Linked DNA regions of Piscinibacter gummiphilus. The protein of the gene in region 1 interacts with the protein of each later gene in a pairwise test. Links are inferred from orthologs where the notes say so. Each region holds a gene or a part of one and is shown on either strand. Other genes may lie near its edges.

Evidence for each region. The genes of interacting proteins can lie anywhere in the genome.
Region 2: the proteins of rpe (region 1) and dnaN interact in binary tests that used the Escherichia coli proteins (3 or more experiments, as listed by UniProt). The link is inferred for Piscinibacter gummiphilus from one-to-one orthologs.
Region 3: the proteins of rpe (region 1) and eno interact in binary tests that used the Escherichia coli proteins (3 or more experiments, as listed by UniProt). The link is inferred for Piscinibacter gummiphilus from one-to-one orthologs.

The regions. Positions count from the first base shown.
Region 1 is NZ_CP015118.1:571,106-574,140, reverse strand. Bases 68-3,031 are described here. They hold rpe (ribulose-phosphate 3-epimerase), read right to left. Parts: upstream 1,916-3,031; coding sequence 1,220-1,915; downstream 68-1,219. Other genes in these bases: A4W93_RS02470 (site-specific recombinase), read left to right, coding at 2,391-3,031; apaG (Co2+/Mg2+ efflux protein ApaG), read left to right, coding at 1,996-2,370; A4W93_RS02485 (GNAT family N-acetyltransferase), read right to left, coding at 712-1,230; A4W93_RS02490 (hypothetical protein), read left to right, coding at 331-699; A4W93_RS02495 (acetate/propionate family kinase), read left to right, coding at 68-334. Also shown: more of A4W93_RS02495, read left to right, coding at 1-67; more of A4W93_RS02470, read left to right, coding at 3,032-3,035. UniProt on the Escherichia coli protein: Catalyzes the reversible epimerization of D-ribulose 5-phosphate to D-xylulose 5-phosphate.
Region 2 is NZ_CP015118.1:1,047-3,977, forward strand. The notes cover bases 1-2,860. They hold dnaN (DNA polymerase III subunit beta), read left to right. Parts: upstream 1-802; coding sequence 803-1,918; downstream 1,919-2,860. Other genes in these bases: dnaA (chromosomal replication initiator protein DnaA), read left to right, coding at 1-567. UniProt on the Escherichia coli protein: Confers DNA tethering and processivity to DNA polymerases and other proteins. Acts as a clamp, forming a ring around DNA (a reaction catalyzed by the clamp-loading complex) which diffuses in an ATP-independent manner freely and bidirectionally along dsDNA.
Region 3 is NZ_CP015118.1:1,997,189-2,000,235, reverse strand. The notes cover bases 1-2,976. They hold eno (phosphopyruvate hydratase), read left to right. Parts: upstream 1-834; coding sequence 835-2,118; downstream 2,119-2,976. Other genes in these bases: pnuC (nicotinamide riboside transporter PnuC), read left to right, coding at 2,447-2,976; ftsB (cell division protein FtsB), read left to right, coding at 2,146-2,427; kdsA (3-deoxy-8-phosphooctulonate synthase), read left to right, coding at 1-761. Outside these bases: more of pnuC, read left to right, coding at 2,977-3,047. UniProt on the Escherichia coli protein: Catalyzes the reversible conversion of 2-phosphoglycerate (2-PG) into phosphoenolpyruvate (PEP). It is essential for the degradation of carbohydrates via glycolysis.

The DNA of each region.
Region 1 (3,035 bases):
CAGCGACACGCCGCGAGCGCGGCTGGCCATCGACCTGTTCGTGAACCGCATCGTGCGCGAGATCGGCTCGCTGGCCGCGGCGCTCGGCGGGCTCGACGCGCTGGTGTTCACGGCCGGGATCGGAGAACATGCGGCCGAGGTGCGGCGCCGCGTGGTGGCCGGCTGCGCCTGGCTCGGCGCCACGCTCGACGAGGCCGCCAACCGCGCCGGCACCACGCGCATCTCGGCACCGGGCAGCCGCTGCGCGGCCTTCGTCGTCCCCACCGACGAGGAACTGATGATCGCCCGCCACACGGAGCGGGTGCTCGACACCTTCCGGGAGAACTCGCCATGACCGACATCGATCGTTTCACCACCGAACGCTGGGAACACCTGCTCGAGGAGGTCGACCTGGAGATCGCCCAGAGCGCCATCATGTGCAAGGTGCGGCTGCTCGACCCCGGCGTGGCCGAGCGGCTGCTGCAGCAGGACCCGATGGTCTGGGACACCTCGCGCGACAGCGCGTTCACCAAGCTGCGCGGCCTGCTGGTGATGCACTTCACCACCGAGCAGCAGATCGCCGAGTGCATCGGCCCCGAGGAGGCCGCCGCCATCGCCGAACGCGTCCGCGCCCACCTGCGCAGCCGCGTCGGCGATCAGCTCGGCGGGCCGCTGGCCCCGGGCGCCGAGGTCACCGGCTCGAACCCGGGCCCGGCCTGACCCCGCGCGGCGTCAGGCCACCAGCGGCCGCACCATGTAGTGCGCGTCGCCGCCGTACGCGCCCAGGCGTTCCGGCTGGGCCGGCGCGTGCGGCTCGTAGCCGTGCCGGCGCCAGAACGACGTGGCCCCCTGCACCGCCACCAGGGCCGACCACCGCAGGCCTTCGCGCCGCGCGAGCACCATCAGGCCGTCGACCAGGCGACCGCCCAGACCCGAGCCGTGTGCGTCCGGGTGCACCGCCAGATCGTGCAGGTACAACGTGTCGGGGCTCGGCACGGGCTTGAACGGCCCGTTCAGCGCCGTGACGGCGCCCAGGCGCGATCGGTACGCGGCCAGGTACGCGCACACCCGGTCTCCCCGCAGCGCCACCCAGCAGGTGTCGGCCGCGGCCACCAGCCGGTCGTGCAGCACGCCGGCCGGCTCCAGCAGGTGCTCGCCATAACAGGCGGCCTGCACGGCCATCACCGCCGGCACGTCGGCCGGCTGCATCGGGCGGAGGGAAACGGGGCCGTCGTCGCGCTCAGCCGGCACGGGCCAGCTCGGCACGCATCGCGCCGATGGCGGCCTGGTAGTCCTTCTGCGTGAAGATGGCGCTGCCGGCCACGAAGGTGTCGGCGCCGGCGGCGGCCACCTCGCGGATGTTCGCGGCCTTGATGCCACCGTCCACCTCGAGGCGGATGTCGCGGCCGCTCGCGTCGATGATGCGGCGCGCCTGCTCGATCTTCTTCAGCGCCGACGGGATGAAGCTCTGGCCGCCGAAGCCCGGGTTCACGCTCATGATGAGCACCACGTCGACCTTGTCGATCACCCACTCGAGCACGTCGAGCGGCGTGGCCGGATTGAACACGAGGCCGGCCTGGCAGCCTTCGGCCTTGATCAGCTGCAGCGTGCGGTCCACGTGCGTGCTGGCGTCGGGGTGGAAGGTGACGATGTCGGCGCCGGCCTTGCAGAAGGCCTGGGCCAGCGAATCGACCGGCTGCACCATCAGGTGCACGTCGATGGGCACGCGGGTGCCGGTGGAAGTGACTGCGTGCTTGCGCAGCGCCTCGCAGATCATCGGGCCGAAGGTCAGGTTCGGGACGTAATGGTTGTCCATCACGTCGAAGTGGATCCAGTCGGCGCCGGCATCGATCACCGAACGCACTTCCTCGCCCAGGCGGGCGAAATCGGCGGACAGGATGCTCGGGGCGATGCGGTAGGTGGGGGTATGGCTCATCCCGCGATTTTAAGAGGCCCGTCCCGCGCCGGCCGGGCATATTGCACGTTCCGGGCGGCTGCCCTCCTAGAATGGGCCGCATGAGCAAGCCCGAATTCACCTGCAGCGCCGTCGTGCGCCACCAGCCCGAACAATCGGACGCGGAAGCCCACCGCCACGCCTTCGCCTACACCATCACCATCCGCAACACCGGTGACGTGGCGGCGCAGCTGATCGCGCGGCACTGGATCATCACGAACGCCACGGGGCGGGTGGAAGAGGTGCGCGGGCTCGGTGTCATCGGCCAGCAGCCGCTGCTGCAGCCGGGCGAACGCTTCGAGTACACGAGCTGGACCCGCATCAGCACGCCCCAGGGCAGCATGCGCGGCACCTTCTTCTGCATGACCGAGGACGCCCACCTCTTCGAGGCGCCCATCCCCGAGTTCGGCCTGACCATCGCGTCCGCCCTGCACTGATGCTGAAATTGCGAAACCCCATGGTCCCGGCCGAAGGGCCCTGGGACCTGAGTGCCCTGCTGACCTCCGCCGACGCCGACGCGTCGCTGCCCGAACGCCACCTCTGGCTCGTGCGCCTGCTCGAATGGCTGCGCCACGCCCCGCTGCCGCAGCAGCAGCCGATGCAGGCGCAGACCCCCACGCCGCTGCTGCGCCTGCGCCACCTGCTGAACGTGCTCGAGCGCCATCCGCAGCACGAGGTGCAGGTGCGCCGCGTGCTGCGCCGGTTCTGGGAAGAGGTGGACACCGCCGCGCTGCTCGCCGACTACGGCTTCTCGCCGCGCACGTCGCTGCTCGGCGAACTGGGCCAGCGCCTGCGCCTGCGCGTGCTGCCCGGCACGCCGGACACGCGCGACCTCGGCGAGCTGTTCACGCTGCTGTTCCCGCAGGAACGCGATGCCGAGTGGCTCGAGGCCATCGACCCGCCCACGCTGCAGCGCCTGATCACGCTGCTGACCCCGAAGGACCACGCCGACGCCGTCAACTGGAAGGCGCCCTTCCTCGACGCGATCATGTTCCTCGCGACGTCGATCCGAGCGCTCGGCTTCTCGCCGATGATCCGCGCGCGCATGAGCCGCGAGCTGCTGGTCGCCAAGCCGTTCCGCCAGCTCGCCCGTGTCGCCGAG
Region 2 (2,931 bases), 570 kb from region 1 along the record:
GAGCGCCTCACCTCCCGCTTCGATGCCGGCCTGACCGTCGCCATCGAACCGCCCGAGCTCGAAATGCGCGTGGCCATCCTGATGCGCAAGGCGGATGCCGAAGGCACCCCCATGCCGGAAGACGTCGCCTTCTTCGTCGCGAAGAACGTGCGCGCCAACGTGCGCGAGCTGGAAGGCGCCCTGCGCAAGATCCTCGCGTACTCCCGCTTCTCGCTGAAGGACATCAACATCCAGCTCGCCCGCGAGGCGCTGAAGGACCTGCTGTCCATCCAGAACCGCCAGGTGGGCGTCGAGAACATCCAGAAGACCGTCGCCGACTTCTACAAGATCAAGGTCGCCGACATGTACAGCAAGAAGCGCCCGGCCAGCATCGCCCGCCCGCGCCAGATCGCCATGTACCTCGCCAAGGAAATGACCCAGAAGAGCCTGCCCGAGATCGGCGAGCTGTTCGGGGGCCGCGACCACACCACCGTGCTGCACGCCGTGCGCAAGATCGCCGGCGAGCGCCAGAAGAACTCCGAACTGAACCAGCAGTTGCATGTGCTGGAGCAGACCCTGAAAGGCTAGACCACAGTCAGTGGCAGACTGTCAAACAACAAGCCTGGGGACAACTCCAGAACAACTCGTTCGTTGTCCACAGGTTTGAGCAGTTCCGAAAAGTTGTGGGTTTCGACTCCCGCGTAACCAGACCGGCGGCACACAGGGTTACGCGAGAGCTAAGCAGTTGATAGAAAAAGAGAAAATGGCGTTTTCCACAGAAAGCGTCGTTCCTCTACTAAGACGACTAATTTAAGAGGTTGACATGATTGTCTTAAAAGCAGCGCAAGAAAAAGTCCTGAGCGCTCTGCAAGCCGTGTCCGGGATCGTGGAACGCCGGCACACCCTGCCCATCCTGGCCAACGTGCTGATCCGGAAAACCGGGGAACAGATCGAGCTCACCACCAGTGACCTCGAGATCCAGGTCCGCACCACGGCCGAGCTGGGCGGTGATGCCGCCAACTTCGCCACCACGGTCGGGTCGCGGAAGATGATCGACATCCTCCGCTCGCTGCCGTCCGACCAGGTCGTCACGCTGAGCGCCACCGCCAACAAGCTGACGCTGCAGGGCGGCAAGAGCCGCTTCACGCTCCAGACGCTGCCGGCCGACGATTTCCCGCTGGTCCAGGAAGCCGCCGACTTCGGGCCCATGTTCAGCGTCCCCCAGAAGGTGCTGAAGGGCCTGATCAACCAGGTACACTTCGCGATGGCGGTGCACGACATCCGCTACTACCTGAACGGCATCCTGTTCGTCGCCGAAGGCAAGAGCCTGACCCTCGTCGCCACCGACGGTCACCGGCTCGCGCTGGCCCAGGCCACCCTCGAGACCGAGATCCCGAAGCAGGAAGTCATCCTGCCGCGCAAGACCGTGCTCGAACTGCAGCGCCTGCTCACCGACGACAAGGAAGGTGACAACGCCATCGAGATGCGCTTCGCCGGCAACCAGGCCAAGTTCACGTTCAGCGGCATGGAGTTCGTCACCAAGCTCGTCGAAGGCAAGTTCCCCGACTACAACCGCGTCATCCCCAAGAACCACCGCAACAGCGTCGTGCTGGGCCGCACCGCCCTGCTGTCGAGCCTGCAGCGCGCCGCCATCCTGACCAGCGACAAGTTCAAGGGCGTGCGGGTCAACATCGAGCCGGGCGTGCTGCGCATCGCGTCCAGCAACGCCGAGCAGGAAGAAGCCAAGGAAGAACTCGAGATCGACTACGGAGGCGATACCATCGAGATCGGCTTCAACGTCACGTACCTGATGGACGCGCTGTCCAACATGAGCGTCGACATGGTCAAGCTCGAACTCCAGGACACCAACTCCAGCGTGCTGATCACCGTGCCCGAGCAGTCGGGCTTCAAGTACGTGGTCATGCCCATGCGCATTTGACGCATTTGAGATTGGCCGCCTGACCCCCATATGTTCGAAGGCACCGGTGGATCGCGTGGCGGTCCCCCGGGTGCTGGATTGAATTTCGAGAGACTGAAGCGCCATGAGCGACGACACCAACAAGCCCCAGGACCCCAACGCCAGCGCAGCCTATGGCGAGGGCAGCATCCAGATCCTCGAAGGCCTGGAAGCCGTCCGCAAGCGCCCGGGCATGTACATCGGCGACACGTCCGACGGCACGGGTCTGCACCACCTCGTGTTCGAGGTGGTCGACAACTCCATCGACGAGGCGCTGGCCGGGCACTGCGACGACATCGTCGTCACCATCCACACCGACAACTCCATCAGCGTCGTCGACAACGGCCGGGGCATCCCCACGGGCGTCAAGATGGACGACAAGCACGAGCCGAAGCGCAGCGCCGCCGAGATCGCGCTGACCGAGCTACACGCCGGGGGCAAGTTCAACCAGAACAGCTACAAGGTGTCGGGCGGCCTGCACGGCGTGGGCGTGAGCTGCGTGAACGGCCTGAGCAAGTGGCTGCGCCTCACCGTGCGCCGCGAAGGCAAGGTGCACTTCATGGAGTTCAAGCAGGGCATCCCGCAAGACCGCCTGCTGGAGCAGCGTGACGGCTTCGAGATCTCGCCCATGAAGATCACCGGCGAGACGGAAAAGCGCGGCACCGAGGTGCACTTCCTGCCCGACCTGGAAATCTTCTCGAACATCGACTTCCACTACGAGATCCTCAGCAAGCGCCTGCGCGAACTGAGCTTCCTGAACAACGGCGTGAAGATCCGCCTGGTGGACGAGCGCAACAACCGCGAGGAGAACTTCGCGTTCGCCGGCGGCGTGAAGGGTTTCGTCGACTTCATCAACACCGGCAAGAAGACGCTGAACCCCACCGTCTTCTCGGCCAGCGGCGAGAAGCTCAGCGACCAGGGCACCATGATCACCGCCGAGGTGGCCATGCAGTGGAACGACGGCTACTCCGAGAGCGTCCTCTGCTTCACGAACA
Region 3 (3,047 bases), 1.4 Mb from region 1 along the record:
CCGGCCACCTGAAGGAAATCACCAGCGCATTGGGCATTCCCTTCATCTTCAAGAGCAGCTACGACAAGGCCAACCGCTCGTCGGGCAGCACGTTCCGCGGCCCGGGCATGGAAAAGGGCCTGGAGATCCTGGCGAAGGTGAAGCGCGAGCTGAACGTGCCGGTGATCACCGACGTGCACTCGGAAGCCGAGGTGCCGCACGTGGCGTCCGTCGTCGACGTGCTGCAGACGCCCGCGTTCCTGTGCCGCCAGACCGATTTCATCCGCGCCGTCGCCCAGAGCGGCAAGCCGGTGAACATCAAGAAGGGCCAGTTCCTCGCGCCGGCCGACATGAAGAACGTGATCCAGAAGGCCCGCGACGCCGCGCGCGAGAAGGGCCTGAACGAAGACAACTTCCTCGCCTGCGAGCGGGGCGTGAGCTTCGGCTACAACAACCTCGTGAGCGACATGCGTTCGCTCGCGATCATGCGCGACACCGGCGCACCGGTGGTGTTCGACGCCACCCACTCCGTGCAGCTGCCGGGCGGCCAGGGCACCAGCTCCGGCGGCCAGCGCGAGTTCGTGCCGGTGCTGTCCCGCGCCGCCGTCGCCGTGGGCGTGGCGGGCCTCTTCATGGAGACCCACCCCGACCCCGCCAAGGCGATGAGCGATGGCCCCAACGCCGTGCCCCTGAAGCACATGCGTGCGTTGCTCGAACAGCTGGTGGCGCTCGACCGCGTGGTCAAGCAGCAGCCGCTGCTCGAGAACGACTTCTCCTGCTGATCACGCCGGCCACCCCGGCTGACCCGCTGCCGCCCCGTTTTGCAAAACTAGACCAAAGCCAAAGGAACCAGGAATGAGTGCGATTGTTGACATTGTCGGTCGGGAGATCCTCGACAGCCGCGGCAACCCCACCGTCGAATGCGACGTGCTGCTCGAATCCGGCGTGATGGGCCGTGCGGCCGTGCCGTCGGGTGCCTCCACCGGTTCGCGCGAAGCCATCGAGCTGCGTGACGGCGACAAGGGCCGCTACCTCGGCAAGGGCGTGCTGCGCGCCGTCGAGCACGTGAACACCGAGATCAGCGAAGCCGTGCTGGGCCTCGACGCCTCCGAGCAGGCCTTCCTGGACCGCACCCTGATCGACCTCGACGGCACCGAGAACAAGAGCCGCCTGGGCGCCAACGCCACGCTGGCCGTCTCGATGGCCGTGGCCCGTGCCGCCGCGGAAGAAAGCGGCCTGCCGCTGTACCGCTACTTCGGCGGCTCCGGCGCCATGCAGCTGCCCGTGCCGATGATGAACGTCATCAACGGCGGCGCACACGCCAACAACAACCTCGACCTTCAAGAGCTGATGATCATCCCCGTGGGCGCCCCGACGTTCCGCGAAGCGATGCGCTACGGCGCCGAGGTGTTCCACGCGCTGAAGAAGATCATCCACGACAAGGGCATGAGCACCGCCGTGGGCGACGAGGGCGGTTTCGCCCCCAGCGTGGCCAGCCACGAAGCCGCCATCCAGCTGATCCTGGAAGCCATCGACAAGGCCGGCTACACCGCCGGCGAGCAGATCGCCCTGGGCCTCGACTGCGCGGCCAGCGAGTTCTACAAGGACGGCAAGTACGTGCTGAGCGGCGAAGGCCTGACGCTGTCGGCCCCCGAGTGGACCGACATCCTCGCCACCTGGGCCGACAAGTACCCGATCATCAGCATCGAAGACGGCATGCACGAAGGCGACTGGGACGGCTGGAAGCACCTGACCGAACGCCTCGGCAACAAGGTGCAGCTGGTCGGCGACGACCTGTTCGTCACCAACACCAAGATCCTGCGTGAAGGCATCGACAAGCGCATCGCCAACTCGATCCTCATCAAGATCAACCAGATCGGCACGCTGACCGAGACCTTCTCGGCCATCGAACTGGCCAAGCGCTCGAACTACACGGCCGTGATCAGCCACCGTTCGGGCGAGACGGAAGACTCGACCATCGCGGACATCGCCGTCGGCACCAACGCCGGCCAGATCAAGACCGGCTCGATGAGCCGTTCGGACCGCATGGCCAAGTACAACCAGCTGCTGCGCATCGAGGAAGACCTCGGCGACGTCGCCAGCTACCCCGGCCGCGCCGCGTTCTACAACCTGCGCTGATCCCGCACCGCCGAAAGCCCATCCTCCGTGCGACTCATCACCCTGGCACTGCTGGCCTTGCTGGCGCTCGTGCACGTCGAACTCTGGTTCGGCAAGGGTGGTGTTCCCCGGGTGATGGAGCTCCAGGCGAAGTTGTCGGCCCAGCAGGCCGACAACGACGCGGCCCACGCCCGCAACGACCAGCTGAGCGCCGAGGTGCGCGACTTCAAGGAAGGCCTGGAAATGGTCGAGGAGAAGGCGCGCTTCGAGCTCGGCATGATCAAGCCGGACGAGATCTACGTGCAGATCAGCCCGCCCAACAAGCGCTGATCCCCAGGCCCCCGCCCCGATGGACACCTTGCTGCAAGCCCTGCAGCCGCTGTTCGCGACGGCCCTCACCGTGTGGGGCGCGCCCGTCAGCTGGCTCGAATTGATCGGCTGCGTGCTCGCGATCGTGATGGTCGTGTTCAACATGCGCGTGAACCCGATCGCCTGGCCGCTGGCCATCGTCAGTTCGCTGCTCTTCTTCGCCCTCTTCTGGAACAGCGGCCTCTACGGCGAGGCCTCGCTGCAGATCGTCTTCGCCGTGCTGGCCGGCTGGGGCTGGTGGCAATGGCTCAACGGCCACCAGGACAACGGCGCCACGCTGCGCGTGCGCCACCTGCGCCCGTCGGCGCGCGTGAAGGCGGTCGTCGCGCTCGCGCTCGCGTGGCCCGCCACCGCGCTGTTCCTCGGCACCTTCACCAACTCCACGGTGCCGTGGTGGGACGCCTTCCCCACCGCCGCGAGCCTCGTCGGCCAGTGGCTGCTCGGCCGCAAGTACGTGGAGAACTGGCCCACCTGGGTGGCCGTCAACGTCGTCAGCGTGGGGCTGTTCGCGTACAAGGGCCTGTGGTTCACGACGGCGCTGTACCTCGTGTTCGTCGCCATGTCCTTCTCGGGCTGGCGCG